3 regions of the Streptomyces sp. R-74717 genome follow, and region 2 is predicted to be linked to each of the others. Evidence: riboswitches for the same ligand, from Rfam matches in the RefSeq annotation. Region 2 holds a riboswitch; each other region holds the start of a gene.
The links. Region 2 has a riboswitch for cobalamin ahead of NRF20_RS00535 (ABC transporter substrate-binding protein). Riboswitches for the same ligand answer to the same signal wherever they lie in the genome.
Positions count from the first base shown of each region.

Region 1: linked by a shared signal. The riboswitch ahead of NRF20_RS05110 (CbtB domain-containing protein) and the one ahead of NRF20_RS00535 (ABC transporter substrate-binding protein) in region 2 are both predicted to bind cobalamin.
Region 3: linked by a shared signal. The riboswitch ahead of NRF20_RS31390 (prenyltransferase/squalene oxidase repeat-containing protein) and the one ahead of NRF20_RS00535 (ABC transporter substrate-binding protein) in region 2 are both predicted to bind cobalamin.

Region 1 is NZ_CP102361.1:1,124,001-1,127,265, reverse strand. It holds partial or broken gene NRF20_RS05120 (family 16 glycosylhydrolase) at 1-175, opposite strand, end outside; gene NRF20_RS05115 (histidine phosphatase family protein) at 408-1,001, opposite strand; adenosylcobalamin (AdoCbl) riboswitch at 1,124-1,216, shown strand; gene NRF20_RS05110 (CbtB domain-containing protein) at 1,262-1,477, shown strand; gene NRF20_RS05105 (CbtA family protein) at 1,506-2,279, shown strand; gene NRF20_RS05100 (GNAT family N-acetyltransferase) at 2,408-2,914, opposite strand; gene NRF20_RS05095 (hypothetical protein) at 3,097-3,265, shown strand, end outside.
Region 2 is NZ_CP102361.1:103,661-106,925, forward strand. It holds one part of gene NRF20_RS00520 (IS3 family transposase) at 1-803, opposite strand, end outside; one part of gene NRF20_RS00520 (IS3 family transposase) at 803-1,085, opposite strand; gene NRF20_RS00525 (hypothetical protein) at 1,349-1,531, shown strand; gene NRF20_RS00530 (hypothetical protein) at 1,597-1,785, shown strand; cobalamin riboswitch at 1,776-1,913, shown strand; gene NRF20_RS00535 (ABC transporter substrate-binding protein) at 1,952-2,938, shown strand; gene NRF20_RS00540 (FecCD family ABC transporter permease) at 2,935-3,265, shown strand, end outside.
Region 3 is NZ_CP102361.1:6,846,058-6,849,322, reverse strand. It holds gene NRF20_RS31400 (aldehyde dehydrogenase) at 1-212, opposite strand, end outside; gene NRF20_RS31395 (MBL fold metallo-hydrolase) at 482-1,561, shown strand; cobalamin riboswitch at 1,632-1,767, shown strand; gene NRF20_RS31390 (prenyltransferase/squalene oxidase repeat-containing protein) at 1,877-3,151, shown strand; gene NRF20_RS31385 (SCO2322 family protein) at 3,148-3,265, shown strand, end outside.

The DNA of each region.
Region 1 (3,265 bases), 1.0 Mb from region 2:
CGTCGACGGCGGAGCCCGCGGGGCCGTCGAAATCGTCGGTGAATGACGCTGCCGCCGCGGTGGCCCGTGGTTCGGGCAGGGGCACCCCGGTCGCGAGACCGGAGGAGGCCGAGACGAGGGCGAGTGCGCAGAGAGCGGACACCAGGAGGCGTCGGGTGAGATGGGGGGAGGTCATGGGGGTCCTTCCCGTACAGAGAATTGAGGGACTGCCATGCATGGAAATGCCATGCATATGACAAGACCCTCACCGTGGGGGTGCGTGGGGAGAGGCCTTCGTTCTGTATGCGATTTAAGAAGTGAACCCAGACCGTGTCAAGGCTTTGGTACGGACCATACTTCTTGCAGTCATCCGTGGTTGGTGCGGCCCAGGACGGACGTGCGTCCCGTGTCGCGCTGCCGTCAGGGCGTCAGTCCCCCGGAGCGGGGGACAGTGGCTGCCCACAGCGCAGGTTCCACCGTCCGGACCAGCCGCTGAGCCCGGTCAGCGTCAGCGGGGCGACGTCCAGCCGCCAGAACGCCTCCGTCGGGAGAGCGAGCGCCCGCACGATCGCCGCCCGCACCACCGCAGGCTCGACGACCCCCAGCACACGGCCGTCCTCGTCGCCGTACAGGGGTTGCAGGGAATCCAGCCAGCGGCCGACCCTGGCGCAGAACTCCAACAACGGTTCGCCACCGTGCGGGGCCGCCGAAGGATCGGTCATCCAGGCCGACACCGCCTCCGGCTCGCTCCCGCTCACCTCCTCCAGCCGCTGCCCGTTCCACCGGCCCATGTCCCAGCCACGGAGCGCGAGTTCGTGCTCGGCGCGCAACCCCAGCGCGTCGGCGGTCCGGGCGCACCGTTCGGACGGCCCGCAGACGTACAGGTCGGCCGCAGGCACCGCTGCCGAAGCGGCCCTGGTCTGCCGGAGCCCGACCGTGTCGAGCGGCGCATCGCCGTCGAAGCGGGCCTCGCGCAGCGCGGCGTTGAGCGCCGGTGAGATCAACATCACCTTTACCGTCATGACCGGGTCAACTCCCTGAAGTCTGGCTCCTCAATTGCACCCACCATGGCATCCGGGCGTTCCGGCCCCGCCGACGGCACCATGGCCGCGCCTGCTCCCAAGCGGTATCGTCCGATGAGCATGACGAAGTGTGACGGAAGTCCGGTGAGAATCCGGCACGGTCGCGCCACTGTGTACCCGTACCCGTACGGGAAGTCAGACCCAGCACCTTCGTCTCAGGCACCACGAACGGGACGCGTGTTCCCTCAGGAGGTTCTGCCATGGCACAGACTGCTGCCCCCGCCACCGCCGTACCGGCGATCACCCCCATCTCCCTGAAGGCCATTGCCCCTTGGGCGGTCTTCTTCGGCATTCTCATGCTCGTACTGCTGTACTTCGTCGGCGCCGAGCAGGGCGCCACCGCGGTCATCTCCGGCGAAGGTGTCCACGAATGGGTCCACGACGGCCGCCACCTCCTCGGTTTCCCCTGCCACTGACGTACCGTCCGATCCAGGGGAAATCCTCATGAACTCCATATCTGTCAGAGCCCTGCTCGTCCGCGGCATGCTGGCCGGCCTCGCCGCGGGCGCGCTCGCTCTGGTCGTCGCCTACTTCCTCGGCGAGTCCCGGGTGGACGCGGCCATCGCTCTCGAAGAGGCGCACAGCCATGACCACGGCGGCGGCGAGGAACTCGTCAGCCGCACCATGCAGTCCACCGCCGGCCTTGCCACCGGTGTGCTCGTCTTCGGTGTGGCGATCGGCGGCATCGCCGCCCTCGTCTTCTGTTACGCCCTCGGACGGATCGGCAGATTCGGCCCGCGGGCCACGGCCGCCCTGATCGCGGGTGCGGCCCTGCTGACGGTGTACATCGTGCCGTTCCTGAAGTACCCGGCCAACCCGCCGGCCGTCGGCAACCCCGACACGATCGGCCGACGCACCGCCCTGTTCTTCCTGATGGCCGCCCTCGGCGTGCTGCTGGCCGTCGCTGCCGTCATCTTCGGCAAGCGGCTGGCTCCACGCCTGGGCAACTGGAACGCGACGATCACCGCATCCGCCGCCTACGTCGTCGTGATCGGGGTCGCCTACGCGTTCCTGCCCTCGTTCAACGAGGTCGGAAAGGACTTCCCGGCCGGCCTGCTGTGGGAGTTCCGCCTGGCCACGCTCGCCGTGCAGGCCACTGCCTGGATCACCTTCGGCCTCGTCTTCGGCTGGCTGACGGAACGGCTTCTCGTGCCGAGGGCCGACTCCGTCAGGACCGGAAACGGTGCGGCGAACCGGGCTGCCACCGCGGCCGGCTGACCGACGCGCCACTGGCCACCGGAAGGCATCGGAACCCGCCGGGAGCTTCCCGGCGGGTTCCGTCGTCCCGTCCTGTGCAGACGGGCCGGCGGCTGTGCATACCGGCAAGGGGCCGGTCGAGCGGGGACTCACTCCTCGGCCTGCTGTTCCCAGTCGATCCGGTAGTACTTCAGCAGCGCGTCCTCCTTCACGAGGTGCATACCGACGGCTGTCATGACGTGCTGCGACGCGAGGTTGTCCAGATCGGTGTCGCCGTGCACGCTGCTCACACCCTGGTCGCGGGCGAACAGGAGCAGTGCGCGCAGCGCCTCGGAGGCGTAACCCATGCCCTGAGCCGAGGGGACGAGGCCGTAGCCGATCGTGACGTGCCTGTTCTCGTCCGGAGCGCCATGGAATCCCAGCCCGCCGATCACCTCTCCGTTGTCGCGGCGACGTATCTCGTACGAACCGAAGGGGCTGGGATCACCCGTCGTCGCGCAGGTGTCGAGGAAGCGCTCGGCCGCGGCCATCTCGCCGGGGGACGGGTATCCGAGTGCCCAGCGGGCGCCGTTTCCCGGCTTGCCCGCCATCACCTGCAAGGCATCGGAGGCGCTCATCAGGCGGAGGAAGAGGCGGGGAGTCTCAAGGTCGGTCATGACCGAGTGAAGTATCACGCCGGACGGGCGGAAGGCATCCGGATTGTCCGGCGGGAGCGTCCGAAGCGGGGCGGGACTCCGGTGGGTCCTGTTGAGGCCTTGCAGGGCCCGCGGTGGCGCTGGACGTAGCGTTGTTACGCGAAAGAGTATCGCCGCACCTGTGATGTCGGGCCAATGCGGGCGTGGCGCTGATGCTCGTCGCCCGCCCCGCGACCTGCGGCGACGCGAGCGTGTCACGGCGGGTACGCGACGCCGTGCATGCCGCGGTCTTCACCCCGGATGTGTCCGGCGCTTCCGACGACGCGGACGACACGGGGGCCGCCGCATCCGAGGCCCGCGTGCCGCCCACCG
Region 2 (3,265 bases):
AGGCTTGATCAGCTCGGTTTTGAACAGGCCGATCGCGGACTCCATGAGGGCGTTGTCGTAGGCGTCACCGACCAAGCCGATCGAAGCCGCGATGCCCACGGCGTCCAGATGCTCGGCGAGCCGGAAACTCGTATATTGCGACCCGGCGTCCGAGTGATGTATCAACTCGCCTGCCGTGTGGGGGAATCCGTCCCGGTCGCGCTGCCACAGAGCCATCTCCAGGGCGTCCAGTACGAGCCTGGTCTCCTTCGATGTGGCGGCGGACCAGCCAACGATCCGGCGGGAGAAGGTGTCCACGACGAAGGCGACGTAGACGACTCCGGACCAAGACCTGACGTAGGTGAAGTCAGCGACCCAGCAGCGGTTCGGCGCCGGCGCGACGAACTTGCGGTCCAGCAGGTCCGGCGCCCGTTCGACTGAGCTGTCCGGGATCGTGGTGATGACCTTCTTTCCGCGGACGGCGCCGGTGATGCCGAGATCGCGCATCAGGCGTTCGACGGTGCACCGGGCTACTTCGTGGCCCTGGCGGTGCAGCTCACGCCAGACCTTCCTGGCGCCATAGACACGGAAGTTGGTCTCGTGGACCTCGGTGATCAGCTCCTTGAGGGCGGCATCCCGCACCTGCCTGGCCGAGGGGGTGACCGCGCGTCTCTTCGCCGCGTAGTAGGTGGACGGGGCAATCTTGCAGTCGTGCTCGGTGAGTGTCCTGCAGATCGGCTCGACGCCGCCGAAGCGACCCTTGTGCTCGTCGATGAACGCTACGAGCGTGTGTGTGGCCGGTCGAGCTCGGCCGCGAAGAAAGACGCCGCGGCCTTCAAGATGTCGTTGGCCCGTTTCAACTCGGCGATCTCCTTCTTCATCGCCTTGATCTGCGCGGACTCCTCCGTGGTCGTCCCCGGACGCTGCCCGGAGTCGATCTCGTCCTGCTTGACCCAGTTCCGCAGAGTCTCGGCCGAGCCGATACCGAGCTTCTGGGCGACCGCCCTCAGCGCGGCCGACTCGTTCGGGTAATCGCCACGAACCTCAGCGACCATACGGACCGCTCGTTTGCGCAGCTCAAGGGGATACGAAGAAGGGCGTGCCATGACTTAATCCTTTCACGGAATCGAGTCTCTATTCGAACCGGGGCGGTTCACCGCCACGGAGCGCCGGACGTCGTCCATCGCCTCGCGCAGCCCGGTCGTCACCTCGCGGGCCTGCACGGTCGTCAGGAGTGGCCGCGCCGAGGTCGCCGTTGCCTGCGGCTGGCGCTACACGGTCGCCGCCCACTGGCGCGAGCACGCCTTCGCGGGGCTGGACGCTGGCCTCGCGACGCCGGCTACGGTCTGATCCGCTGGGTCTGCGGCCGGTGTTGCTCGCCGAGGCCGTCGGCGGGCGGAGGTTCGGGGAGCTCGCGGCGGCGACGGGCTGCGAGCCGGTCACCCGGGCCCAGTTGCTGCACCTGCTGTGGTCCCGGCGGCTGGGGCTTGACCTGGCCAGCCCGCTGGGAGACTGCTCGATCGTCGTGCCGGCCGGGGAGACGGGGCGGTGACCGCGGCGGCGGTGCTGGTCCTTTCGCCAGGTGCCGGGTTGGTGCTGGACGGGACGGAGTGAACGGTGGAGTGGCGCGAACCGCATCTGGGCCGCGTCCAGTTGGTGAAGGACGACGGCACGCGGGAGCGGGCGAGCCTGCGGTTCCTGGCGAACCATCCGCAGTGCCGGTCGTCGTCGCGGACGTCGGCGTCCGGGGCCGACCGGGGCCGGCAGCGCAAGGCGGCTGGGGGCCGGCCGGAATTTGCGGTCTGACAGACTGGGCCCCGAAAACTCAGGCGACGCGCGTCAGGAAACCGGTGTGAATCCGGTACGGTCCCGCCACTGTGACCGGGCTGCAGCAGCCCGGAAGCCAGACACTGGGCGCGCCGCCTTCTCCGTACAACCAGGGGACGAGGACATCCCCCGGAAAGGCTCGGCCATGCCCCGGATCCGCCGTGTACCACTCGCGCTCATATCGCTGCTTCTGCTACCGCTCACCGGCTGCGGCTCCGGCACGGGCGGCGAGGGCAAGGCAGAAGACGCACCTGCCGCGGACGGTTTTCCCTACACGGTCACCAACTGCGGTACAAAGACGACCTTCGACGCCCCGCCGAAGCGGGCCGTCACCATGAACCAGCACGCCACCGAGGTCATGCTGGCCCTCGGGCTCCAGGACCGGCTGGCCGGGACCGCCTACCTGGACGACAGAATCCTGCCGAAGTACCGGTCCGCGTACGCCAAGACCAAGGTACTCGCGAAGGAGTACCCCTCCAAGGAGGTGTTGCTCGGCGCCAACCCCGATTTCGTCTACGGCGGGTACAGCAGCGCCTTCGACAAGGCCAAGGGCCAGGACCGGGGGGGGCTCCAGAAGGACGGCATCAACACCCGGCTGAACATCGAGAACTGCACCAAGGGCAAGGTCGGTATCGATCAACTCGCCACCGAGATCGCCCAAGTCGCCAGGATCTTCGGCGTACCGGAGCGCGGCAAGAAGCTGATCGCCGAGGAGCGGCAGAAGATCAGGGCGGTCGAGACAGAGCTCAAGGGCTCCTCACATCCCTCGGTGTTCGTGTACGACTCCGGCGGCAGCTCCGCGTTCACGGCGGGCGGCAAGGGCATCGGCAACGAGATCGTCCGGCTCGCCGGGGGCAGGAACGTCTTCGCGGACCTCGACGGCACCTTCGGCGACGTGTCCTGGGAGCAGGTCATCAAGCGCAGGCCCGAGGTGGTCGTGATCTACGACTACGGCGGCACCACGGTCGCGGCCAAGAAGAAGCGGCTGCTGAACGACCCGGCGCTCGCGGACGTACCGGCGATCAGGAACAAGAGGTTCGCGGTGATCCCGCTGTCCTCGGCCGTGCTCGGCGTCCGGGTCGCCGACGCCGTGCAGGACCTGGCCGGGCAGCTGCACCCCGGTACCCCGTGAGCGCGGAGTCCGCCCGCCCCCGCCTGAAGACCGTCCTCCGCTCGACGCCCGTCGTGATCGGCGTCCTCACGGTGCTGCTGCTCGCGGCGGCGGTGGCCGGCCTGGTGCTCGGCCCGGTACGGATTCCGCCGGGCGAGGTGCTGCGTACGGTGCTGGGCCACGAACGCACCGGTGCGTACGCGACGATCGTGTGGGAGGTACGGCTGCCCAGGGTGCTGCTCGGGGCCGTCGTCGGCGCCGGGCTGGCCCTGTCGGGCGCGGTGCTCCAGGCGCTGGTGCGCAACCCGTTGGCCGATCCGTTTCTGCTGGGCGCCTCCTCCGGGGCGT
Region 3 (3,265 bases), 6.7 Mb from region 2:
CGCTCGTCGAGGGACGCCCGCGGCCAGGGCCCCTCGTCGAAGGCCCGCCGGGCGGCGGCGACAGCCCGGTCCACGTCCCCCTCGCAGGCGTGCGGCACCCGTCCGATGACCTGTTCGGTGTGCGGGGAGATGACCTCGATGACATCCCGGCCCAGCGGATCGACCAACTCCCCGCCGATGAACAGTTTTCCGTGTTCGACAAGCTCGGTCATGGCTGCTGCCTCCCGCGACCCGGCACGATACCTGACTCTGTGTCAGAACTGATACCAGTTCCAGTTCCAGGAGTCCACGGCTGCGACAGCGCCCACCCGGGCCGTCGGCCGATCGGTCCGGGCCGCCGCCCGACCGAGGAGGGTCCTCGAACGAATAGATGGTCGACTGGGGCTACTACTGAAACAAGTTCTCGTTACAGTGGGCGCGGTGCACCGCACAGCCGTACGTCCGGTACGCCGACCAGGCCGCGGAGAGAGATGGGGAGCCCATGACGCAGGTGACCGACCACGGCGGAGGCGTACACAGCATCAAGGTCCCCATCCCTGACAATCCGCTCGGCCACACTCTTGTGCATGTTCTCGACACCGATCGCGGACCGGTCCTGATCGATACGGGCTGGGACGATCCGGAGGCGTGGGACACGCTCACCGACGGGCTCGCCGCCACCGGTGTGGATATCGGCGACATCCACGGTGTGGTCATCACCCACCATCACCCGGACCACCACGGCCTCTCCGGGCAGGTGCGCGAGGCGTCCGGGGCCTGGATCGCCATGCATGCGGCGGACACCGCGATCGTGCGGCGGACCCGTGAGTCCCGGCCGGGCACCTGGCTGACGTATCTCTCGGCGAAGCTCAGCGCGGTCGGTGCACCCGAGGAGCATCTCGCGCCGTTGCGGGCGGCCGCGGCCGAGAGGGGCCGGATGCGCACGCTGCCCGGGCTGCGGGCTGCGCTTCCGGACCGGGAGATCGTTCCCGGTGAACTCCTCGGTCTGGCAGGCCGCAAGCTGCGGGCCATCTGGACGCCGGGGCACACGCCCGGCCATGTCTGCCTGCACCTGGAGGAGGAGCATCCGAGGAATCTGCCGGGCCGTGGCCGGCTCTTCTCCGGGGATCATCTGCTGCCGGGGATCAGCCCGCACATCGGGCTGTACGAGGACCGGGACGACGCCACGGTCACCGACCCTTCCCCAAGCTCTCAGCTGCGTTCGAGCAGGGGAGACCCCCTTGGCGACTACCTCGACTCGTTGGAGCACATCGGCAGGCTCGGGGTCGCCGAGGTGCTGCCCGCCCATCAGTACGCGTTCGCGGATGCCGCAGGCCGCGTCCAGGAACTCCTGGACCATCACGAGGAGCGGCTGACCGGCCTGCTCAAACTGCTGGCCGCCCCGCTGACGCCGTGGCAGCTGGCCGAGCGGATGGAGTGGAACCGGCCCTGGGCGCAGATCCCGCACGGCTCGCGGAGCATCGCCGTCTCGGAGGCGGAGGCGCATCTGCGGCGGCTGGTGAAGCTGGGGCGCGCGGAGGCGGTGGCGGGGAGCGAGCCGGTGATGTACATCGCGGTGTGACGGGGCTCCCGCCCCGGCGGGAGGGAGGACGGGCGTCGGCGCTCCTCCCGGCTCGGAGGCCGTCCGAACCCGCCCGGTAGAGTGTGCGAGTCGTCATCATGCCCGTTCAGGGGGAAGCCGGTGCAAATCCGGCACTGACCACGCAGCCGTGAACCGTCGTAGGAGACGGTGAGTCGGAATGCCCTGTCCGCGGTCGTGACCGGCTCGCACCACCGGAACCCCGGTGGTCGGCACCGTCGAGGTATACGGAGCCGGAGCCTGGTGCGTGAGCGTGCCTGTGCCCGGTTCCCCCCCGCAGGAGAGGCCCCGCCCGCCATGACCGTACGCCGCAGCGCAGCAACGCTCGCCGTCACCGCCACCGTGCTCTGTGCGGCCGCTGCCCCGGTCGCGGTCGCAGCGCCGTCCCCGTCGCCCTCGCCGTCCGTCGCACTGCCTTCCGGGCTGTACGGGACGAAGGACCCCACGTACGACGGTGTCTGGCGGCAGTCGCTGGCCTTCCTCGCCCAGCGGGTCGAGGGCGTCACGCCCGCCACGAAGTCGGTGGACTGGCTGATCGCCCAGCAGTGCGGCAACGGCGCCTACGCCGCGTACCGGCCCGATGTCTCCCAGCCGTGCGCCGAGAAGACCGTGCTGGACACCAATGCCACCGCGGCCGCCGTCCAGGCGCTCGTCGAGGTGGGCGGGCACCGGGACATCGTGAACAACTCTGTGCGCTGGCTGAAGTCCGTACAGAACGAGGACGGCGGCTGGGGTTACACCGCGGGCAGCCCCAGTGACGCCAACTCCACCTCGCTGGTGATCGGCGCCCTTGCCCGGCAGGGCCAGCGGATCGGGGACATCACGACCCCGGGCGGCAAGACCCCCTACGACGCACTGCTGGGGCTCGCGATCCCGTGCGGCGGCAAGGACGGCGGCGCCTTCGCCTACCAGCCCGACAAGGCCGGGAAGCTCGCCGCCAACGCGGACGCCACCGCGGCCGCCGTGCTCGGCACGATGGGCAAGGGCCTGGCCGTCGGGGACAACGCCGCGGTCAAGGCGCCCAACTGCCACCCGGGGTCCGGTCTCACGCCCGAGCAGGCCGCCCAGAACGGCGCCCACTTCCTCGCGGACACCCTCGCGACCAGCGGTCACCTCAACCTGGCGCCGATGCCCGGCGCCGCCGACTCCACCCCGCAGCCCGACTTCGGCAACACCGCGGACGCGGTCGTCGCGCTGTCGGCCGCGGGCCACCAGGACAAGGCGGCCAAGGCCGTGACCTGGCTGAAGAAGAACTCCGCGGCCTGGGCCGAGCAGAACGGTCCCGCCGCCTACGCGCAGCTCGCCCTCGCCGCCCACGCGACCGGTGCCGACGCCCGCGACTTCGGCGGCGTCAACCTGATCGACAAGCTGAACGCGACCGGTCCCGCCCCCGCGGCCGTCACGACGCCCGACCCGTCCGCCGACACCGGGTACGTGGCCACGGAGAAGGACCAGGTCCACAGCGGGGACGACGTGATCGGCGGCGTGTGGTGGTACGTCGGCATCGGCCTCGTCGTCGGTGCGGGCGCCGGCTTCCTGATCAGCGGCCGCCGGAAGAACCAGCAGCTGTGAGGCGGGCGGGAAGGGCCGCCGCTCTCCTGGTGATCCTGGGCGCCGTCCTGGCCGTGCTCGGCGCGGGGACGGCTCAGGCGGCCGGGTACCGGTACTGGTCGTTCTGGGAGGGCT